One region of the Bacillus sp. KH172YL63 genome, then DNA from elsewhere that is predicted to be linked to it. Evidence: riboswitches for the same ligand, from Rfam matches in the RefSeq annotation. Region 1 holds a riboswitch; the other holds the start of a gene.
The links. Region 1 has a riboswitch for thiamine pyrophosphate ahead of KH172YL63_RS05295 (ABC transporter substrate-binding protein). Riboswitches for the same ligand answer to the same signal wherever they lie in the genome.

Region 1 (4,532 bases):
TTTCAAGTCATACTAAACGTATATTACTACGTTCTGAAAGGAAAGGAAAATGATAGCGTCCATCCAGGATATTTTACGGAGTTGGGAACTTGGTCCCCAATTGATAGTAGCCTCCCAGGTCGCACCAAAAGTGTGGAGGGTGAAGAGTGGGGGAAAGGTATTTTATTTAAAAAGAAGAGGGAACACACATCCCTGGGGACCTTCGGATGAGCTTGAGCTGGCCGCCTATCTGAACGGGAAGGGGATCGCTGTTGAATCGCCCCTGTTGACCCGGGCCTGCCAGCCGGCACTGAGGGTTGGGGAAAAATCTTACTTGTTATACGAAGCACTCGAAGGGGAACCGTTGAAGGAACCAACACTTTCTTCCCTGACAGCCATAGGGGCACACTTGTCAGCCTTACATGTGCACTTGGACAAGTATCCCGGCCAGAGCATCGTCAGCCGGTGGGAAATTGAAAGACATACCCGTCAATGGGTGGATGAATGTGGCCACCCCCCGATTGGGAAATGGGCAAGGGAAGTGCTTCTGGAATTAAAGGGAAAGATGGGACGATATAGTGAATTACCCTGTCAGCTTGTACACAGTGACCTGAATAAGGGCAATATCTTGATGAAAGGTGGACGGGTTACCGGCCTTATTGATTTTGAACGGGTGAGAAAGGCTCCCCGTATAGCCGACATCGGCTATTTCCTGGCAGGCAGGCTGAAGGAGGGAAATGTGCCGGCTTCATCAGGATCCGTCGCTGCGTTTTTGAAGGGGTATGAGGGGGCCGGTGCTGCTCTGACACCGGAGGAAAGGAGGCTGCTGCCATACGTGATCCTTACTTTTCTCTTGCAGTACACATTATTTTATTATGACAGGGGCTGCTTTTCACTTGGCTCAGTTCTCACAACGATAGTGGAAGATTTTCTCGGTACAGGGGTCATTTCAATAAAATGAATAGGTAATACTTGAATAACCACCTTTTCTATGGCAAAGTAGGGATGAAGATAACGTGTAATTTCATATACTAAGTGTAGGGGAACCGGTAAGGCCGGTTGAGATTGTATCCAGCAGATACTGACCCTTTGAACCTGAACTGGCTGATACCAGCGTAGGAAACAACATTCTCTTAAACGATACATACATTTGTTTAATGATGCGTCCTAAAGCTGCTGCTTGGGGCGCATTTTTGTCGTTCCAGCCCTGCTGCTGGGGTTTCCTTGCCATTGTTCCGCCTTCATTTATTTTAAGGCTACGTTATCATTGAGTATTCAAGGAGGAATCATCATGAAGAAATGGTTAATGATCATCAGTTCCGTGTTTCTGCTGACTGCCTGCGGCGGCGGTGGGGATACTGCGGATGAAAAAAAGGAAGAGTTGAAAAAAGTCTCGGTCGTACTGGACTGGACTCCGAATACAAATCACACGGGGCTGTATGTAGCCAAAGAGAAGGGCTATTTTAAAGACGAGGGCCTTGATGTGGACATTATCTTACCAGGAGAAGCAGGTGCCGATCAGCTTGTCGCTTCCGGTAAGGCTGAATTTGGCGTTGGGTATCAGGAAAGTGTGACACAGGCAAGGGTTCAGGATGTTCCCCTTGTATCCATCGCTGCCGTCATCCAGCACAATACATCAGGATTTGCTTCGCCAAAGGATAAGGGGATTGCAAAGCCTGAAGATTTCGAAGGGAAAAGCTATGGAGGATGGGGTTCCCCTGTTGAAAAAGCCGTGATGACTTCCATCATGAAGCAGGAAGGTGCAGATGTAGAAAAAGTGAATTTCATCAATATGGGAGACACCGATTTCTTTACAGCCGTCAAACGTGATGTGGATTTTGCCTGGATTTATTATGGATGGACAGGGATTGAAGCAGAGCTTCGCGGTGAAGAATTGAACATGCTGTATGTGAAGGACTACTCGGACAAGCTGGATTACTACACGCCAGTACTGACAACGAATGAAAAAATGATCGACTCGGACCCGGAAACAGTAAAGGCGTTTTTGGCCGCAACATCAAAAGGATATCAATTCTCCATCGATCATCCGAAAGAGGCAGGGGAGATCCTGCTTTCCTCAGCGCCAGATTTAGATGAAGAATTAGTCTTGAAAAGCCAGGAATGGTTAGCCCCGAAATACAAAGATGATGCAAAAAGATGGGGAGAACAGAAGCTTGAAGTGTGGGAAGGCTATGCTGACTGGATGTATGAAAATGATCTGTTAGATAAGAAGCTTGACAGCAAGCAGGCATTCACAAACGAATTTTTACCAAAATAAGAGGTGAACGGTAATGGGGAACTCACTCGTAAGTATACAAATCATCCCGAAGACAAAAAACGGGGAAGATGTCATCCCGTATGTAGATGAGGCGATTGCCATCATTGAAAAGTCAGGTGTCCGTTATGAAGTCCATCCGTTGGAAACGACGATGGAAGGCGATCTCAGTGAATTATTCAAAGTGATCGAAGAAATGAATGAACGGATGGTCGAGCTTGGGAGCAAAAATGTCATTTCTCAAATCAAGGTGCTTTATCAGCCGGACGGCATTGAAATGAATCAATTGACGGAGAAGTACAGAGGATGAGGCAGTGGATTTCAAAAGGATGGAGACCCTTCTTGGTCCTCATCCTTTTATTCATCATCTGGGAAGTCAGTATAGGGATATTCAAGGTGCCAACGTGGTTGATGCCAGCACCATCAGATATTTGGAGTGAGGGGATTTCCTCTTGGGGGGAATTTACCGGTCACCTTACCTCCACCACGCTTCTGACGGTCGTTGGATTTGTGATCGGATGTTCATTCGGAATCGGAGCGGCAGTAGCCCTCCATCTCCTTCCGAAAGTAAGGGAGGCCCTCTATCCACTGATGATCCTTTCTCAAAATATACCGATCATTGTCCTTGCGCCACTCCTGGTCATTTGGTTCGGATTTGGTTTGCTGCCAAAAATCATCGTCATCACCCTGATCTGTTTCTTTCCGGTAGCAGTATCGGCATTGGATGGGTTCAGACAGACAAATGCTGAATACATCCTCTATATGAAGATGTCAGGGGCGACGAAGGGGCAAATCTTCAGGAAAGTGGAATGGCCCCATGCCCTCCCGTCCATTTTCTCAGGCTTGAAAATCTCGGCTACCTACAGTGTGATGGGGGCTGTCATTTCTGAATGGCTTGGTGCCCAAAAAGGGATCGGGGTATATATGACCCTGGCATCTTCTTCTTTCAGGACCGACCGGGTGTTTGTCGCTATCTTCATGATCATGGTTCTCAGTCTTGTATTCTTTTCGATCATCGTCTGGCTGGAAAGAGTCTTGATCAAGTGGAACCGAAAGGAGGAAGAGTAATTTGACCACACTATCGATTCAGCATATGTCTAAATCCTTTGACGGTGAGCGGATATTGGAAGACCTTTCAATCACTGTGAAGGAAGGGGAGTTTGTGTCGATCCTCGGTCCTTCAGGAAGCGGTAAAAGTACGTTATTTCACGTGATCGGCGGGTTATTCACTCCGGATGAAGGGGACATCGTACTTGACGGCGCGTCGATCAATGGAAAGCGGGGGGCAATCAGCTATATGCCCCAAAGTCCGTCCCTCCTTCCATGGAGAACGGTGCTTGAAAACGTGATGCTCGGTCAGGAGCTTCACGGGAAAAGGGACCGTGAAAAGGCGATTGGCATGATTGAAAGGGCCGGGCTGACTGGATATGAGGATGCTTATCCGGCCGACCTGTCAGGTGGGATGAAGCAGCGGGTTGCATTTATCCGTGCCCTCGTCAGTCCACAGCCTTTCCTATGCCTCGATGAACCCTTCTCTGCACTCGACGAGTTCACGCGCCTCGATATGCAGAAGTGGCTTCTATCCTTGTGGGAGGAAGATAAAAGCTCAGTCCTGTTTGTTACCCATAATATCGACGAGGCATTATTCCTGTCCGACCGGATCATCGTTTTATCGACCAGGCCGGCAAGGGTTCAGAAGGCATTCAAGGTGCCATTCCCCCGCCCTCGCAGCGAAGACATCCTTCTCACGGAAGAATTTTTGAGATGGAAGGCAGATATATTCCGGGAGCTGTCCCATTATGTGTAATCACTCCCTTATCGATGCCCATATCCATCTGGATTTTTATGACGAAATCGAACGGATGAAAATCCTTCAGGAACTCGATCTTTATTCGGTAGAAGCGCTGATTTCAGTTTCTTTTCATCTCGATTCCTCAAAACGGAATCTGGCATTTGCGAAACGTGACAACCGGGTCAAGCCGGCAGCCGGTTTTCATCCGGAGCAAGAGCTGCCATCTGAGAAAGATGCAGACGAACTTCTCCGTTTCATTGAATGTCACCACCAGGAGCTGGTTGCGATCGGGGAAGTGGGATTACCCTATTATAAAATGAAAGAAAATCCATCGTTGCCCCTCACGCCGTATATTGAGCTGTTAGAGCGCTTGATCATCACCGGGAAAAAGCTTGATAAGCCGATCATCCTCCACGGGATCTATGATCATGCACCAATCATATGTGATCTCTTGGAGAAGCATCATGTCCGTGATGCCCATTTTCA
Region 2 (4,532 bases), 610 kb from region 1:
CCGACAAACTGATCGCAGTGGCGTTCAACCGCTATGATTCCATCCTGAATGATGAGGGTGGAGAAACATTTACGTATAAAGGCGAAACGTACCGATATATGAGTGAGCCATTTGATTCAGAGGAAAAGGTGATCAGCTACCTGGCCGAAAGCTTTACCGTCGACGCTGCCCGGCAAATGATCAAGGATCATCCCTTTGTGGTGCACGACGGGAAACTGGCGCAGCCGGATGTCGCCTATCAAAGCGATGATATGTGGACTAATACGTTAGCGGTCAAAGTGAAGACAACCGACACGATGGGTGATGTCACCTATGAAATTCCCAATGCCGGGCACAGGGATGGAGTGACCGTCGAAAGCTTCAGGGTGATATTTGATCACGGATGGAAGTTCAGCGTGGTGATGCCATTTTCACACAATGAAATCGAGAAAAGCGATAATGACGGATTCTCTTTGACGGTGGAGGAAAAGGAAGCGTACCAGGCATTTGCAGAAGACCCGACCGAAGTCCATCTTCACGGACTGTCACCGATCAGTATTGCAAAGGTTTATGTGCAGGCATTATTGGACGGACGACCGGACCTTGTTTATGAATTGTACACAGACCGACGTGAATTTGTTCAGTGGTCAAAGGAAGAAGATGAGAATATGACCGCATCACACCGGGCTACAAAGGAACATATTCTGCAAACCTATAAGGGGATCGGCAGCGGAGAATTCATTCAAACGAGTGATAAAACTGGATATATCAAATATGATAACGGAAGGGAAGGTGGAGGCGGTTTTCAGATGGTGAAGGACGAAGACGGCTACTGGAGCGTAAGGTTCATGCCGATTCAATAGATGCATATTTAATAGTGAAAATGGGGGCTGCAGTTGAAGCAGCCCTTTTGTCATGGGAGGGGATAGGCATATAATAGATGGAATAAGAGTATAGTAGTCTTAAGGAAGGGGGAGTGTAGATTGATCAGGATATCAAGAGCGAAGAAAGTCTTATTGCTCACTTTGGCCATCATCATCTTCATCATCGCCAACCGGATCTCGAGCGTGCAGCATTTGACAGCAAGATTCGCCGCCAGTATGTATGTGAGCTTGAAATATCAAGAACTTGACCTCGAATACCAAAACGTGGAATATTCACCCCAGTTCGAAGATTACTCTGTCGCCTATAAGGACAGGGATGGCAGGGTATACGGCTTTATGGTCACTCCTAAATCAATGCCTGTCATCATCATGCATGATCCCCTCAGTGAGACTCCTTAGAAATACAAACTATTTTTCTTTCAATCTTTCACGAATCATGTATAATAAATGAATAATAACTTAATGAACGTAACCACAAGGGGAGCGAAAGCTGAGAGTGAACACATTGTTCTGACCCTCTGAACCTGTTAGTTAGGACTAGCGTAGGGATGTGGAAAATAAGCAATGAATGGTCTAATTCATGCTGTATCTTCATTCCCCCTTTATGGTTTCGGTTCAATATTCCAGGGGGATTTTTTTATGAAAAATTTACGTCTTGTCGTACTGCTGGAAGCTTCATTGATGGCGGCTTTCGCTGTGATCCTTGATCTGCTTCCTTCTATTAAACTGTCACCGAGCATCTCTATTTCAATCGCGATGGTGCCGATCTTTCTACTATCCTATCGAAGAGGCATGACAGCCGGTATCCTGGCAGGATTTGTTTGGGGGATCCTGCAGATTGCCCTCGGAGACGCCTGGATTGCGACACCTGTCCAAATGGTGATCGAGTATTTCATCGCCTTCGCTTTCATCGGATTTGCCGGGCTCCTTTCCGGTAGAATTCAATCGGCATTAGGAGAGAACAGAAAATCCAAAGCGATTCTGTGGGTGATCCTTGCTACGTTTTTAGGCAGCCTGGCGAGGTATTTCTGGCATTTCATCGCAGGCTTTATCTTTTTTGCCGAATATGCACCGGAAGATATGTCTCCGGTACTTTTCTCATTCGTCGTAAACGGCATCACGATGCTCGGCTCGGCGATCCTTTGTGCACTGACACTGGTGATCATCACCAATATCGCACCGAGACTGATCAAAGTGCGTACAGCACGTCAGGAAATGACCCGCAAAGCTTCTTAATATGCCGGACCGGTCCTTTTGGGGCCGGTCTTTTTTTGAGGAGAGATCATATTCAGCCTCTCATATTAAATCTCCGTTAAATCATGATGTTCCTCATTGCTTACACACTCTCTTTCCGATAAACTAAACCTATTCAAAAAATAGTACGTGTGGAGAGATCGTATGGAAGCAAAAATGATAAGAAGATATGACATTATGGAGGTCAGCCTCCTCGCAGGGAAGATCATGCTGCAAAGCGGGGCCGAGACTTACCGGGTGGAAGATACGATGATGCGGATCGCCGCTTCCTATGGTATCTCCGAATCCCATAGCTACGTGACCCCGACCGGGATCATCTTCTCGATTGAAACGTCTGAACCGACAAAAACGAAGCTGATTCGAATCAACGAGCGTTCAACGGACCTTGAAAAGGTGACCCTCGTCAACAGCATCTCCCGGCAGATCAGCCTGGGCCACCTTACGATTGAAGAAGCGTACAACGCCCTTGAAAAGTTGGATGAATCCGACCTGTCTTATTCACTCCTGCTTCAAGTCGCGGCAGCATCGATCGCCAGCGGCTGCTTCCTCATCATGTTCCAGGGGATCTGGAAGGATTTCATCCCGGCGTTGATCACTGGGGGCATCGGATTTACAAGCCTGATCTATTTCCACCGCTTCGTACCGATCAAGTTCTTTGCAGAATTCCTGGCGTCCTTCATCATCGGGATGCTTTCCTTCGGTTTCGTACAGCTCGGATATGGACAGGAATTGGATAAGATCATCATCGGATCCGTCATGCCGCTTGTACCCGGACTGTTAATCACGAACGCGGTCAGGGACCTCATGGCCGGACATCTCGTCTCCGGTTTATCAAAAGGGGCAGAAGCCTTCCTGACCGCCTTTGCGATCGGCACGGGCATCGCGGTCGTATTCACGCTCACGTAGAGTGAAAAACGTTAAGAAAGATTTGAGGTGAAAAAGGGATGCTCATCATCGAACAATTAATCACAAGCTTCATTTCCGCAGCGGCATTCGGCATCATCTTCAATGCCCCGAAACAATCCCTTTTCAAATGCGGAATTGTCGGGATGCTTGGGTGGATCATCTATATCATCATGATCCTGAACGAAGCAGACACCGTGCTTGCCACGCTGCTTGCCTCCTTTGTCGTCGCCGTGGTCAGCCAGGTGTTTGCAAAGATGTACAAAACCCCGGTCATCATCTTCTCTGTTGCCGGGATCATCCCCCTCGTTCCGGGAGGGCTTGCTTATGATGCAATGCGAAACTTTGTTCAGAACGACTACAACGCTGCCATCAACCTGGCGGCCAAAGCCTTCATGATCTCAGGCTCCATCGCCATCGGACTCATCTTCTCCGAAGTCATCAACCAGCTCATCCGAAACGCCAAACTGAACGCCAGCGCCCGGCGAATGAGATAGAGGGACGGACCTTGCTTGTGTGAGGTCTTTTTTTGAGGTTGGCATGGGGGTGTGGTACTGCTCGTCGTTGCGATAGCGATTTTTCGACAAAGAGATCATATATTGAGCATCACGCTCATATATCAGGATTCGAGCTCATAAATTAAAAATCCGGCTCATATTTTTCGAAAGCGGCTCATAAATAGTGGAAACCGGCTCATAAGTGAGGGAAGAGAGCCGGTTTTGGTCTGTCTGAAGGGTTCGACAGGTCTTCAATAAGGTGAATTCTGGTTGGATATGAGCATGAAATCGATTTTTCATCAAAAGAACAGCTAAAGTTGGACGGTTTTCTATAAAAATAAACTACCAGTAAAGCGGCAGACACTTGGATATGAATATCGTATAAGTGTTTAGCCTCGCACAGAGATTTTTCGACAAAGAGATCATATATCGAGCATCACGCTCATATATCAGAATTCAAGCTCATAAATTAAAAATCCGGCTCATATTTTTCGAAAGGGGATCATAAATAGTGGAAACCGGCTCATAAGTGAGGGAGAGAGCCGGTTTTGGTCTGTCTGAAGGGTTCGACAAGTCTTCAATAAGGTGGATTCTGGTTGGATATGAGCAGGAAATCGATTTTTCATCAAAAAAACAGCTGAATTCGGACGTTTCTCCATAAAACTAAAAGAGGCAGACACTCTGATATGCATATCCGTTAAAATCCTCATTGCCAACGATTTCTCGACAAAGAGATCACATATAAGTAACACCAATATAACTCAAGCTTCCGGCTCATAACTTGTCAAAACCACCTCACAAATGAGACAGCCAGTTCTTAACTCTCTGATCAGTCCGCCACCTCTCACATACCTCGCTAAACCCTACATAAAAACAAAAACCTATTTTCAAAAAGCTTTCCACCACAATTCCTCCCTTAAACCCGGACAACTCCCCATGTAACGAATCCCCCTTCACAACGTCTAATGACCTAATAAGACGTATAGGAGGGTCATACCATGAGGAAAAAGTACTT

Region 2: another riboswitch for thiamine pyrophosphate. It lies ahead of thiT (energy-coupled thiamine transporter ThiT); the one in region 1 lies ahead of KH172YL63_RS05295 (ABC transporter substrate-binding protein).

The regions. Positions count from the first base shown of each region.
Region 1 covers NZ_AP022842.1:1,060,264-1,064,795, forward strand. The annotation lists gene KH172YL63_RS05290 (phosphotransferase enzyme family protein) at 50-940, shown strand; TPP riboswitch at 1,009-1,118, shown strand; gene KH172YL63_RS05295 (ABC transporter substrate-binding protein) at 1,271-2,257, shown strand; gene KH172YL63_RS05300 (MTH1187 family thiamine-binding protein) at 2,271-2,564, shown strand; gene KH172YL63_RS05305 (ABC transporter permease) at 2,561-3,322, shown strand; gene KH172YL63_RS05310 (ABC transporter ATP-binding protein) at 3,324-4,061, shown strand; gene KH172YL63_RS05315 (TatD family hydrolase) at 4,054-4,532, shown strand, end outside.
Region 2 covers NZ_AP022842.1:445,672-450,203, forward strand. The annotation lists gene KH172YL63_RS02270 (DL-endopeptidase inhibitor IseA family protein) at 1-842, shown strand, start outside; gene KH172YL63_RS02275 (hypothetical protein) at 963-1,262, shown strand; TPP riboswitch at 1,331-1,429, shown strand; gene thiT (energy-coupled thiamine transporter ThiT) at 1,503-2,099, shown strand; gene KH172YL63_RS02285 (threonine/serine exporter family protein) at 2,262-3,023, shown strand; gene KH172YL63_RS02290 (threonine/serine exporter family protein) at 3,062-3,517, shown strand; gene KH172YL63_RS02295 (beta-propeller domain-containing protein) at 4,516-4,532, shown strand, end outside.